DNA from 2 places in the Nicoliella lavandulae genome. Region 1 is predicted to be linked to the other one. Evidence: predicted binding sites of a transcription regulator. Region 1 holds the regulator's gene; the other holds the start of a gene.
The links. The regulator HrcA, encoded in region 1, represses chaperone genes, less so after heat shock. The targets are predictions, from matches to a motif close to TTAGCACTCNNNNNNNNNGAGTGCTAA.
Positions count from the first base shown of each region.

Region 2: the regulator HrcA is predicted to act here: its motif matches at 4,120-4,146, upstream of groES (co-chaperone GroES).

Region 1 is NZ_JAWMWH010000001.1:1,317,032-1,324,624, forward strand. Features, by position in the region: gene dnaK (molecular chaperone DnaK) at 43-1,908, opposite strand; gene grpE (nucleotide exchange factor GrpE) at 1,934-2,509, opposite strand; gene hrcA (heat-inducible transcriptional repressor HrcA) at 2,529-3,566, opposite strand; gene ribF (riboflavin biosynthesis protein RibF) at 3,659-4,597, opposite strand; gene truB (tRNA pseudouridine(55) synthase TruB) at 4,611-5,522, opposite strand; gene rbfA (30S ribosome-binding factor RbfA) at 5,619-5,975, opposite strand; gene infB (translation initiation factor IF-2) at 5,999-7,593, opposite strand, start outside.
Region 2 is NZ_JAWMWH010000001.1:761,551-769,143, reverse strand. Features, by position in the region: gene kimA (potassium transporter KimA) at 110-1,948, opposite strand; gene groL (chaperonin GroEL) at 2,119-3,741, opposite strand; gene groES (co-chaperone GroES) at 3,799-4,083, opposite strand; gene R4146_RS03540 (redox-sensing transcriptional repressor Rex) at 4,232-4,864, opposite strand; gene R4146_RS03535 (ABC transporter ATP-binding protein) at 5,035-6,987, shown strand; gene R4146_RS03530 (hypothetical protein) at 7,008-7,346, shown strand; gene tsaD (tRNA (adenosine(37)-N6)-threonylcarbamoyltransferase complex transferase subunit TsaD) at 7,428-7,593, opposite strand, start outside.

The DNA of each region.
Region 1 (7,593 bases):
GCGACTTTGACTTTTTATATGATAACGCTTTATTTAGAATAATTATTTGTTATTATCCTTTTTATCATCATCGTTAACTTCGTGGAAGTCACCATTAACAGTGTTATCATCCTTAGATGAACTAGCACCACCATTGGCGTTAGCGTTAGCATCAGCGCCACCTTGAGTTTGTTGTTGTTGGTATAGCTTAGTTGCTAATTCTTGAACTTGTTTTTGTAGTTCATCCTTCTTAGCCTTCATGTCATCAAGGTCGTTAGCTTCTTTAGCCTTCTTCAATGCTTCTTCAGCATCCTTGGTTCCCTTGATTTCATCTTCAGATACCTTACCATCAACATCCTTCAAAGTCTTATCAGTTTGGAAGATTAATTGGTCAACTTCGTTCTTCAAGTCAACTTCTTCCTTCCGTTTTTCATCGGCATCAGCATTAGCCTTTGCTTCATCCATCATCTTGTTGATTTCATCATCTGAAAGACCATTGGAATCCTTAATGGTAATCTTTTGTGACTTACCAGTTCCCTTATCCTTAGCAGATACGTTAACAATTCCGTTCTTATCAATATCGAAAGTAACTTCGATTTGAGGAACACCACGTGGTGCAGGTGGAATATCAGTTAATTGGAATTGGCCAAGGGTCTTATCATCAGCAGCCATTGGACGTTCACCTTGTAAGACGTGAATATCAACAGCTGGTTGGTTATCAGCAGCAGTTGAGAATACTTGGCTCTTAGAAGTTGGAATCGTAGTGTTACGGTCGATCAACTTAGTGAAGACACCACCCATAGTTTCAATTCCTAATGAAAGTGGCGTAACATCAAGTAAAACAACATCCTTAACATCACCAGTTAAAACCCCACCTTGAATAGCAGCACCGTCAGCAACGGCTTCATCAGGGTTAATTGAGTGGTTAGGTTCCTTACCAGTCCAGCTCTTAACAGCTTCTTGAACGGCTGGAATTCTAGTTGAACCACCATTTAAGATTACGTTATCAATGTCAGAAGTGGATAAACCAGCATCCTTTAATGCGTTATCAAATGGTGCCTTAGTCTTTTCAACTAAGTCAGCAGTTAATTCGTTAAACTTAGAACGACTTAACTTAGCAGTTAAGTGAAGAGGACCTTCATCGCCAGATGCGATAAATGGAAGACTGATTTCAGTTTCAGAAACTCCAGATAAGTCCTTCTTAGCCTTTTCAGAAGCATCCTTAAGCCGTTGTAATGCCATCTTATCCTTGGATAAGTCAATGCCGTGTTCCTTCTTGAAACCTTCAATTAACCAGTCCATGATCTTCTTATCAAAGTCATCCCCACCTAAGTGAGTATCACCATTAGTTGAAAGAACTTGGAATACACCGTCACCTAATTCAAGAACGGAAACATCAAAAGTACCACCACCAAGGTCGTATACTAATACCTTTTGGTCGTTATCCTTTTTGTTAAGTCCGTATGCTAAAGCAGCTGCAGTAGGTTCGTTAATAATCCGCTTAACGTCTAATCCGGCAATTTTACCGGCATCCTTAGTAGCTTGTCTTTGTGCATCGTCAAAGTAAGCAGGAACCGTAATAACAGCCTTATCAACTGTATCACCAATGTAATCTTCAGCAAACTTCTTGATGTATTGAAGAATCATTGCAGAAATTTGTTGTGGAGTGTAGCTCTTGCCATCAACATCAACCTTGTAGTTACTGTCACCCATGTGACTCTTGATTGATGAAATAGTGTTAGGGTTGGTAATCATTTGCCGTTTAGCAACTTCACCAACTTGAATTTCACCATCTTTAAATGCAACGACTGAAGGAGTCGTTCTTGAACCTTCAGGATTAGGAATAATCTTTGGTTCGTCACCTTCTAGCACAGCAACTGCTGAGTTAGTAGTTCCTAAATCAATTCCAATAATTTTATTACTAGCCATAATTTAATTTACCTCACTTTTTAGATTATTTTGCAACGACTACCATGGCAGGTCTGATAACTCGATCAGCTAGCTTATAGCCGTTTTGCAATACTTCAACCACATGATCAGTTGGGTGATCATTGTCGGCTGGAACCGTTTGAACTGCTTGACAGAAGTTAGGATCAAATTCCTTACCATCAACATCAAGTACTTCAATGTTACTGTCGCTAAGGGCCTTTTCAAGGTGCTTAGCAACCATTTCAACCCCTTGCTTTAATTGTTGACCACTCTTATCATCGACCTTTACTTGTAAAGCTCGATTCAAATTATCAACAATTGGCAAAATGTTAGTAGCTAACTTTTGCCCATCATATCTCAAGAGTGTTGCTTGTTCTTTCTTAGCACGGTTTTGAACGTTTTTTAATTCCGCAGCCGCCCGCAAGTACTTATCTTCCATATCGTCTAATTGACGTTTAAGATCGATAATTTGCTTTTCAGATTCCTTCGCTTCAGCATTTGCATCCGCTTCAACATCCTTAGCTTCTGCTTGTTTTACCTTAGCTTCAGTAGCTGCTGCAGAACTTTGTTTTTGTTCATCTTGTTCTTTCTTAGATGCCAAACAAAACCCTCCTTATTAGTTATTTATTTTCTTTATAGTAGCCTAACAAACGCTTTGCAATCTCTTCTCTAAATGCACTCACCAATGTAATTACCTTGGAATAAGGCATTCTAGTTGGACCTAACACAGCAATCATTCCCTTACCATATTGACCAACATCATAAGTCCCGGTAATTACGCTGTAGTTACGTAATAATTTGTTACTCATTTCAGAGCCAATTTGGACCGAAATTCCATGATCAGAATGACCTAGGTATTTTGATATTTCACCAGATTGATTCAACATAGAATAAAGGGGCTTTAGATAACTGATATTACTTTGATCGGTAAAACTTAATAAATTCATTTCACCGCCAATGTACAGTCGGTCACGAGTTGCACGCGTCAATACTTGATCCAACGTATCAATAAATGAATCCGGTGAACGCAAGTACTTACTAATTTCTTTTGGAATTTTTGACTTCAATTCTTTTAACACAACCGATAGTGGCTGACCCACTAATTGGTCATTAATGAGATTTACTACCGATTCTAATTGATCACCAGTAACTCCAGTTGGAATCTTAAATTGCGCCGTCTCAGTATCACCATTATCAGTGACTAAGATTGCCATCACATTTTGATCCCCTAAAGCAACCAATCGAAATCCCTTCAAGCGCCTGCTCGTTGCCTGTTCTGGCTGTAAAGTCAGAGCAGTGTAGTTAGTCAAATCAGAAAGGATATTAGCCGAATGTTGAACTAGTTCGTCAATTTTATGGTAATTCATATCTAACGCCTTATGAATCACCGCTAAATCATCCATGGTATTTACCTTAGAAAGATTTAGATGATCGACATAATAACGATAGCCATTAATTGATGGAACCCGTCCAGAAGACAAATGAGTCTTTTCAATTAATCCATTTGCTTCTAACACGGCCATTTCATTTCTAATCGTAGCTGAACTAACGTGAAATGGAAGTTGATTAGCTAATGCTTTAGAGCCAACTGGCGTTCCTAACTGGGTATAATCCTTAATAATTCCAGATAGGATCAAACCCTGACGTTCAGTAAGCATTAATAATCACTCCTTTTTAGCACTCATACCCTTCAAGTGCTAAGCTACATATATAATGTACCAAAGGGAGATTTATAAGTCAAGAAAGACACTCACAAATTACTTAAAAAATGTTCAGCCGTCTTTTGATCAGCTTTTAATTGTTCAATTAATGCTTCAACGCCATCAAATTTAACCTCACCACGAGTCCAGTATAGCCACTCAATATCGACCACTTCACCGTAAATGTTTTGATCGAAATCAAATAAATTAATTTCAACAGTCACTTTAAACGAATCACCAAATGTAACGTTTCTGCCAATCGAAGCCATCCCGCCATACCATTGATCACCGATCTTCATTCGAACGATATAGATACCAATCGTAGGCAGCCATTGTTTTTCGTCATGTTCAATATTAGCAGTTGGAAACCCTAATTCACGGCCTCGAGCAAAACCATGCACTACCGTTCCACTAGTTACGAATGGACGCCCTAATAACTCATTGACTGTTGCAATATGGCCATCATCTAAGTTCCGTCGCACCCTTGTTGAGCTAACTTTTTGACCATCTAAATCATATGATGGAACTTCCACCACTTCAAAACGATCTTGCACATATTGCGGTAATAAGTGCATATTAGCTCGTTGGCCACTTCCGTAGGTATGATCAAAGCCAGCCACTACGGTTACAGCATTAAATTGACATAGATAATTATCAACAAATTCCTGTGGAGATTGGGCTTGAAAAGCATAGGTATAACTAACCTGATATACAATCTCAACGCCCATATCAGATAATAAATCCATTTTATGATCATTTAACGTTAGGTATTTTTGATCACGAGCATCCAATTGTTCATAAACAATTGATGGGTGATGATCATAGGTTAAGACAGCTAACTTTACCCCCTTTTTACGAGCAATTTGTTTAGCCGTTTCAATTACCTTTTGATGTCCCCGATGCAATCCATCAAAAAAGCCCATGGCTAATACCACTGGATCCGTAAAGTTTGGATCTTTCATTGGGTGATGAATTTCATAAATTTCCATACTTAATCTCCTATTAATTCACACTAAACATTTTTAATGGTTTATAAACGCCTTGGGCCGCATTGAAGTAGTATAATGCTTTGATTTGACCCTGATAGCGTAATGCGACTTGTTCATCCCTTATATTAATATTTTGTGGGGCCAAAAATCCACCATTTTGCACAATTTTCCAATCAGCATCACTTAAATCGACCGTAGGAAATGAACTTAATGCATGGTCAATTGGAAATAGGACCTTATCAATTTGACCCGCCTTCATTGCTGCTTCAACATCACTTAATGAATAGGCTTCAGCTAAAGTAAAACCACCACTTTTAATCCGGGTCAAGTCAGACATTACTGCCGGGACCCCTAAGATTTTACCAACCATAAAGGAAAGAGTTCTAACGTACGTTCCCTTTCCACAACCAACTTCAAATTGAATCCGTTGAACCTGTCGATCAGCATCATATTCAATTGGGGCGGTAATCTTAAAGTAATCAATGCGAACATGTCTTTCAGGTCGTTTGACTGTCTCGCCTGCCCTTGCATATTCATATAAACGTCGCCCGTTAACCTTCACGGCAGAATACATTGGTGGAATTTGTAGCAATGCTGGTTGAACTAACGACTGCATTGCTTGATTAATTTGTTCTAAACTAAATGGTGTGGTAATCGGCTTTTGGTCAACGATTTCACCGTCTAGATCCTCAGTGGTGGTGGAAACGCCAAGGGTAATTTCGCCACGATAGACCTTACCTGAGTCCATTAAGAAATCAACTACTTTCGTTGCATTCCCCACACAAATTGGTAACACACCATCCACGTTTGGATCTAAGGTGCCACTGTGGCCAATCTTTTTAGTCTTTAAAATTCCTCGTAACTTCCGGACACAATCAAAACTCGTCATGCCACGTGCTTTATTTAATGGAATAATTCCGTTCATGGTTAAAAACGCCCCTTATCATTTAAATTAGTACAATTCAGCAATTTTACACAAAAAAGGGTAGATAACAAATAATTTATTATCTACCCTCTTAAATTAACGATCTTCACGTTGTAACTTATTAATTAGTTGATCGATTTTACTTCCATATTGAATGGAATCATCTAGTTCAAAGTGAATTTCTGGTGTTTTGTAAACATTCCGTAACCGGGCTCCTAATGCACTGCGAATCATTCCAGTGGCCTTGTCTAAGCCCTTTTGCGTGTTTTCTTCATCACTCTTTTTATCAGATAAAATACTGTAAAAAATGGTGGCTTGTTGAAGATCACCAGTTACGTCAACACCAGTAATGGTAACCCCTTTAACTCTAGGGTCTCTAACTTCTTTTAATAGTAAGTCGTTAACTTCTCTTTGAATTTCTTGTTGTAGTCTACCTACTCGATATTGTGCCATGTTAATTCAACTCCTTGATCGATTTATTCGACTGGAACTTCTTTCATTACATAAGCTTCAATAACATCATTAACTTTAATGTCGTTATAATTTTCAATTGTTAAACCACATTCAAATCCTTGTTTAACAAACTTAGCATCATCCTTGAACCGTTTCAAACTACCTAATTCGCCATCAAAAATAACCACATTATCACGAATTAAGCGGACCTTACTATCACGGCCAATATAACCACTAGTGACCATTCCACCAGCAATCGTTCCGATTTTAGAAGCCTTATAAATTTCACGAACTTCAACTTGACCAGTAACTTCTTCCTTATAAGTTGGTTCAAGAAGTCCCTTCATTGCTGATTCAACTTCATCAATTGCATCATAAATAACTTGGTGAAGTCGAATATCAACATTATCGGTTTCAGCTTGGGCCTTTGCTTGTGGCGTAGGCCGAACGCTAAATCCAATAATAATGGCGTTACTTGCTTCTGCTAATGCCACATCACTTTCGTTAATGGCACCAACTCCAGTATGAATAATGTTAACCTTAACGCCTTCCACATCAATCTTTTGTAAGCTAGATGCTAACGCTTCTACAGAACCTTGCACGTCCGCCTTAATGATAACATCAACTTGTTTCATTTCACCTTCCTTAAGGGAATCGAACAAGTTATCAAGCGTAACGTGGTGGGTTTGACGCCGTTCATTTTCTTGCGCTTCTTGAGCCCGTTTTTCACCAGCTGCCCGGGCAGTCTTTTCATCATTAAAGACCACGAACCGGTCACCGGCTTCTGGAACATCATTTAACCCGGTAATTCCAACCGGAGTAGATGGGGTTGCTTCCTTTACATCTTGGTTGTGTTCATTGACCATCGTCCGAACCCGACCAAACGTATCACCAACCACGATTGGATCCCCAACATGCATGGTTCCTTGTTGAACTAACAGGGTTGCAACCGTTCCTTTTCCACGATCAAGCCGGGCTTCGATTACTGAACCAGCTGCATTTTGCCGTGGGTTGGCCTTTAATTCCATCACTTCTGCTTGTAATAGAATCATGTCCAATAATTCATCCACGTTCGTTCCAAACTTAGCAGAAATCTTAACAAAGATCGTATCGCCACCCCAGTCTTCTGGGATTAATCCATAGTTACTTAATTGTTCGGTAACGTGGTCTGGATTAGCACCGGGCTTATCAACCTTGTTAATGGCAACGATGATTGGTGTCTTAGCAGCCTTAGCATGGTTAATTGCTTCAACGGTTTGAGGCATTACTCCATCATCAGCAGCAACCACTAAAATAGTGATATCAGTGATGTCAGCACCCCGAGCCCGCATTGCAGTAAAGGCAGCATGACCTGGTGTATCTAAGAAGGTAATCGTCTTGCCATCATGTTTAACTTGATAGGCACCAATTCCTTGGGTAATTCCACCAGCTTCACCAGATGTAATATGAGAATGTCTAAGATAATCAAGTAACGTTGTCTTACCATGATCAACGTGTCCCATAATCGTAACCACTGGTGGCCGTTCTTCAGAATAAGCTGTGTTGTGTTCTTCTTCTTCGAATAACTTATCCAAATCAGATACATTCACTTCTTGCTTTTCTTCAGCCCCAATTCCAT
Region 2 (7,593 bases), 560 kb from region 1:
CCCTTAAAAACAGTTATTTACAATTAATTATACAAATCTAATAATCTAAAAACAACCCAACCAAAAAGAGTTATCACAATTATTACCAAAATTGCGATAACTCTTTTTATTAATTCTTCAAATGATAATTATAGGTACTAACAATAATATTTTGCCGTGAGTTAAGAGCTGCCCGTAGTCGTAATCCATTTTGATTATGCAAAATGTGTTGCCAATGATGCTTAGGCACGAATTGAGGGACTAACACGGTCGTAGTATTGCCGTCGTCTTCAGCCCGTTTGGCAATGACGTCACAAAAACGTAGCGTTGGATTAATGATCGAACGATACGATGAGTGAATATCCACAAACCGAATTTCAGGAAAGGCCTTCTTAAAGTCGCTCGCCGTTTTCTTTTCTTTTTCTGGATTCGCATCAAATGAGACGTGCATCGCAATGACATCATCACTAATTGACTTAGCATAAGCAATCGCCTTCGTGGTTACCGCAGTCACATCACTAATTAAAACGATGACCGTAGAACCACTAAAGGTTTCTGGAATTTCATTAGCTTGATGATTGACTTCCAGTTGTTCACTTACATTCCGATAGTGTTCATTGATTCGATAGAACATAAAGATCAATAGCGGCATTACCACGAAGTAAGGCCACACGTTAGCAAAGTGAAGTAATAACAAGAAGATTACCAAGATCAATGAAATCAAGGCCCCCACAAAGTTTATGGCTGATTTAAGGACCCACGCCCCTTCTTTATGCTTACGCCAATGAATAATCATCCCTGATTGTGATAACGTAAATGGAATGAACACCCCAATGGAATAAAGTGGTACTAAGAGGTTCGTTTCCCCCTTGAACATGATGATCAAAATTAAGGCCCCGATTGCTAGGGAAATAATTCCGTTCGAATAGCCTAGCCGATCACCCTTATCCAAGTAAGCATGGGGTAAGAACTTATCCCGCGCTAAGTTATAGGCAAGAATTGGAAAAGCTGAAAAACCAGTATTAGCAGCCACTGCTAGGATCATTGCCGTTGATAATTGGAGAACATAGAATAAAATGCCCCCGTGACCAAAGACCCCTGCCCCAATCTGGGACAAGACCGTAACGTGCGAAGTTGGTTTGATCCCCATGTAATAACTGAGGAAGGTAATTCCACCAAAGAAGAACCCTAGAATTAATGCCATAATGGCTAGGGTATGGGATGCCATCTTTTCCTTTGGTTTCTTAAAGTTCGGCACGGAATTACTGATGGCTTCCACTCCAGTCAAGGACGATGAACCAGATGAGAACGCCTTAAAGAATAGCAATAACGTCATCCCTTGTACTGGCGAACCTAATCCAGTCGCTGCACGATAACTAATTTTTCCGGTAGCAATATTATAACCACCCCAGATAATCATCACGAAAATCATAAAGATAAATAAATAAACCGGAACGGTCAATATCGATGCTGATTCCCGCATCCCCCGTAAGTTCAATAACATGATTAAGATTACAATTAGACATGCAATTAAGACCCGGTGATTATAAAGCGAAGGAATTGCAGACGTAATCGCTTCCGTTCCAGAGGTAGTTGATACCGCAACGGTTAGCATGTAGTCAACTAACAATGAACCACCAGCCACCAGACCGGCAGTGCGACCCCAATTATCGCTAGCTACTAAATAAGCCCCTCCACCAGATGGATAGGCATAGATAATTTGTTGATACGACAATGTAATTGCAAATAATAGCACTAACACTAACGCCGCAATCCAAATTTGATAAACCAGCGCTGCTACTGAAAGCGTCAATAGCACGGCTGTAATTTGCTCTGTTCCATATGCAACGGACGAGAGCGCATCCGATGATAGTAATGCCAGTCCCTTGAACTTGTTCAAAGATTGGCCACCTTCATCAGATGATTTTAACGGCTTTCCGATTATTAATCGTTTTAAATAACGCCACATTAAAATGACCCCACTTTTATAATCATATTTGTTAAGATATTTTAAAATATTTATACATTTCTTAATTTTACTACATTTGTGACTATAATGCATACCTCATTTACTAATTGGACCATACAAAAAAGGCTTGTTGCTAAGCAACAAGCCTTTGGAACGATATTAAGTTTAAATTACATCATTCCACCCATACCTGGTTGTGGAGGCATTGGGGTGTTATTGTCATCCTTTGGTTCATTAGCAACAACAGCTTCAGTAGTTAACAATAATGCTGAAACAGATGCAGCATTTTGAAGTGCAGAACGACTAACCTTGGTTGGGTCAATTACTCCAACCTTGATCATGTCTTCGTAAGTGCCGTCAGCAGCGTTGTATCCAACTCCTGGCTTTTGATCACGAAGGTGTTCAACGATAACAGAACCATCAACACCGGCATTGTGAGCAATTTGTCTTACTGGAGCTTCAAGAGCCCGACGTACGATTTGGACACCAGTGTTTTCGTCACCTTCAGCTTCAATCGCATCAATATCACTTAAGATGTTAATGTATGAAGTTCCACCACCAGGAACGTATCCTTCTTCAACGGCGGCCCGAGTAGCGTTCAATGCATCTTCGATTCTGTACTTACGTTCCTTTAATTCAGTTTCGGTTGCAGCACCGACACGAATAACAGCAACTCCACCAGCTAACTTAGCAAGGCGTTCCTTTAACTTGTCACGGTCAAAGTCAGAAGTGGTCTTTTCGATTTGAGTCTTGATTTCGTTAACCCGATCAGCAATCTTAGCCTTGTCACCAGAACCTTGCACAATGGTAGTGCTGTCCTTAGTAACATTAACCTTAGAAGATTGACCTAATTGATCTAACTTAGCATCCTTCAAGTTCAAACCTAAGTCGTCAGTGATTACAGTTGCCCCAGTTAAGGTTGCAATATCTTGTAATTGTTCCTTCCGACGGTCACCAAATCCAGGTGCCTTAACGGCAACAACGTTGAATGTTCCACGCATCTTGTTCAATACTAAGGTTGGAAGTGCTTCACCACCAATATCATCAGCAATGATCAATAGGGAACGACCTTGTTCAACTACTGATTGTAATAATGGTAAAATATCTTGAATGTTGTTGATCTTCTTGTCAGTAACTAAGATGTATGGGTTATCTAAGTTAGCTTCCATCTTATCGTTATCAGTTACCATGTATTGTGACATGTAACCACGATCAAATTGCATTCCTTCAACAACATCTAAGCTAGTATCAACCCCACGGGAGTCTTCAATGGTAATGACCCCATCGTTACCAACCTTTTCCATTGCATCAGCAATCAATGAACCAACTTGCTTGTTAGCAGAAGAAATGGAAGCAATTTGAGCAATATCATTCTTGTCTTTAACTTCGTGAGACATCTTGTGTAATGCTTCAACAGCGACCTTAGTAGCCTTTTCAATCCCACGACGAACGCCAACTGGATTAGCACCAGCAGTAACGTTCTTCATTCCTTCGTTAATGATTGCTTGAGTTAAAACCGTGGCAGTCGTAGTCCCATCACCGGCAATGTCATTAGTCTTTGATGCAACTTCGGCTACTAACTTAGCACCCATGTTTTCAAAATGATCTGGTAATTCAATTGCCTTAGCAATTGTTACCCCATCATTTGTAATGTTAGGAGTACCTGCTCCTTCTTCTAGCACAACGTTACGACCCTTAGGTCCTAAGGTTGTCTTAACTGTATTAGCTAACTTATCAACACCGTTAAGTAATGATCTTCTAGCATCTTCTGAAAATTTAACTTCCTTAGCCATCAAATATCACCTCATAAATTATATTTTTGTTTTTTAATAAATCATTTTAATTTTAAATTAGTCAACAATTGCTACTAAATCTTTTTCATGTAAAACTAAGTAGGATTGTCCATCGTAGTCAACGGAAGTCCCAGAATACTTATCAAAAAGAACTGTATCACCCTTTTCAACAGCTGGAGCAACTTTTTCTCCATTATCTAGAACCCGGCCGGCACCAACTGCAACGACCTTTCCAGTTTGTGGCTTTTCCTTCGCATTATTAGCTAATACGATTCCACCAACTGTCTTTTCCTTTGCTTCTTCTACTTCAACGATCACACGATCACCTAATGGCTTTAACACATTAATCCCTCCAATTAAGTTTACATTTAATTATAATTAGCACTTAGACATACTCAGTGCTAATCTATAAGTTTAATATATCGACTTTTAGAATGAATTGCAAACATTTTGATTCAAAAAAAGGATCTCCAAATTTAATTGGAAATCCCTATTTGATATAGTGTTCAATAAAATAGATCAGTGTTTGCAATTCATTCGTTAAATCAACGTTTTGGACGGTTACGTTATCAGGAATTGATAGGCGGACCTGGGTAAAGTTTAAGATTCCCTCTGCGCCACCTTTAATAGCATTATCACAGACTTCTTGGGCAACCTTAGACGGCACTGTTAAAATAACCACCTTAATTTGTTGATCCCTTAATTGTTGGACCAATTCATCATATGAATAAACCGGCACACCATTTTGAATGGTATTAATCATGCGTTCCTTAGTATCAAACGCTGCTGAAATTCGGACATTACTATCACGATGAAAATTGAAATTAAGTAAGGCCTGGCCAAAATTACCAACCCCCACCAATGCAACGTTAGTTAGACGGTCTTCATTTAAAATCCGTTTAAAAAAGTCTAGTAGGTTTTCAACATCATATCCATACCCACGTTTACCTAGCGCGCCAAAGTAAGAAAAATCTCTTCTGATCGTAGCGGAGTCAACTTGAATGGCGTCCGCAAATTTGTTGGAAGAAATTCGTTCAACGTTAGAATCATGTAATATTGTTAAATAGCGATAATAAATCGGTAACCGTTTTGCAGTTGCGCGCGGAATTTTGTTCTCTGCCATAAGTTTTCCTCCCGGCAATTTCGTTCATTAAAAAAACATTTACAAATCATTCTATCACAAAAATAAACTTTGTGAAATATTAATCAATTATATCGGTTTCATAAATTTCATATTATCTTTAAATTATGATAAAATTATCCGTAAACTACAATAAACAAAGGGGTGAGGACTTGCAAATTTTACAAATTAATAACGTCACCAAAAGATTCGACGGTGTGCCAATTTTCACAAATGTGAATATGAACATTGAAAACCATGCGCGCATCGGATTGGTGGGTCGTAATGGAGCCGGAAAATCAACATTAGTTAAAATGATTATTGGCGAAGAATCTGTTGACGGTGGCCAAATTACTGCCAAAAACGGCTTAACCATCGGTTATCTATCCCAAAATACCGGTCTACATTCAGACCGCAATGTTTGGGATGAAATGCTCAGTGTCTTTGCAGAACTAATCAAGACTGAACACAAAATGCACGCATTAGAATCACAAATGAGTGATCCTAACGTTAATCAAAACCCAGCCCAATTAGCCGAAGTAACTAAATCATATGACACCATTCAAGCTAGTTTCACCGCTAATCACGGTTATACTTATAAAGCCGAAATTCGGGCCGTCCTCAATGGATTTGGATTTGATGAATCATTTTATGATCAACCCGTTAATTCACTATCTGGAGGTCAACAAACGCAATTAGCACTAGCTAAATTGCTGTTAGAAAAGCGTGATTTATTAATCTTAGATGAACCGACCAACCACTTAGACGTGGAAACCATCACGTGGTTGGAAGGCTATGTGCAAAACTATCCAGGGACGCTTTTAATCATCTCCCATGACCGGTATTTTATGGATAAATTAGTTAATGAAATTTACGATTTAGACAATGGGACCCTTACTTACTATAAGGGGGACTATTCTAGTTTCGTAAAACAAAAACAAGCCCGATTTGCAGAACGGATGCATGCTTATGAAAAGCAACAAGCCGAAATTAAAAAGATGAAGGAATTTATCGATAAGAACATCGTACGAGCATCAACAACTAATCGGGCTCAAGCCCGCCGTAAGCAACTGGAAAAAATGCAAAAAATTGAAAAGCCATTTGATAATAATAAGGTCGCTCAATTCCGATTTACTGAAGAAAAGCCAAGTGGTAATATTGTTTTAACCGTTCGCGACTTAGCAATTGGATACGAACACCAAGTGTTAGCTAGTCCCATTAATATTGATGAAAAGAAGCATCAATCAATTGCCATCATTGGCCCTAATGGAGTCGGCAAATCCACCCTCCTTAAGACTATTTTAGGACGACTACCTAAGTTAGCCGGTAAGGTTGAATTTGGAACTGGCGTATCCATTGGTTATTACGATCAAAAACAAGCTTCCCTGCATAACGAAAAAACAGTATTGAATGAAATTTGGGACGACTACCCAACCACACCTGAAGGCCGAATTCGAACGATTCTAGGTAGTTTCTTATTCTCAGGAAATGATGTTGAAAAGGTAGTTGGCAACTTATCTGGTGGTGAAAAAGCGCGATTAATGCTCACCAAATTAGCAATGCGCCATGATAACTTCTTGATGCTCGATGAACCAACGAACCATTTAGATATTGAAAGTCGCGAAGTTTTGGAAAATGCGTTAAAATTATTCGATGGAACCATCTTATTTGTTTCACATGACCGGTACTTTATTAATCAAGTGGCTAGTGAAATTATTGAAATTACGGCTGAAGGTTCGGAACGCTACTTAGGTAATTACGATTACTATGTCGAAAAAAAGGCTGATCAAATTGCTCAACAAGAGCATAAGGAAGCTGAACAAGCGGCACAAAATCCACAGCCACAGGCCAATAATCAATCTAGTGGTAAACAAGATTACCAAAAGAGCAAGGAAAATCAAAAGCAACGGCGGAAATTAGAACGTCAAATTGCAGATATTGAAAAACAAATGAGTGCATTAGCGACGCAAAGTGATGCGATTGAAACTGAAATGGCAGAATTAGCATCAGCACAAGAGTTAGATGATTTAACTAAGTTGCAAAAGCAACTCGACGAACTAAATCAACAAAATAATCAGCTATCAGACCAATGGACTGAGCTTAGCTTAGAATTAGAATCACTATAGAAAACAAGGAGCTATTTACAATGAAAATGAATCTTAAAAAGAATAAATGGGCTGTTATCGCAATAACAGCTGCTACTATGAGTATTGCATACACATGGACAATGAATAATAATTTCCATGCATCAGCTGACTACATTAGTACTAATAATTACGATAATTCATCAAATAATTCTTCAATGAATCAATCAGCACCCGCATCAAACAACCCAGCAGCATCTCAACAATACACTCAACAAAATAATCTTCAAAATTCGAAGAGAAAATTAATCCAAAAGAAAAATAAGCGACAACCTAAACGACCAATGGGTAATTTTGCTAAAATATATCAACAAATGAACCATTTTAATAAGAAGAGATAGTTAAAAATAATAAAAATACGCTGTCATGGTTAGAAATATCTAACCATGACAGCGTATTTTTTTAATGGATGATGATTTAACTTATTGTTCCACATCTGGTGACCATTCAAATTCTAAACTAGGATCTGCATTTAGGTCTAAGCCAGCAAAGTGGCCTTCCTTGTATAGGACATAACCAGCAGCCCCAATCATTGCAGCATTATCGCCACAAAGTTTCTTAGGCGCCATTAGTAATTCAGTTTGGGGT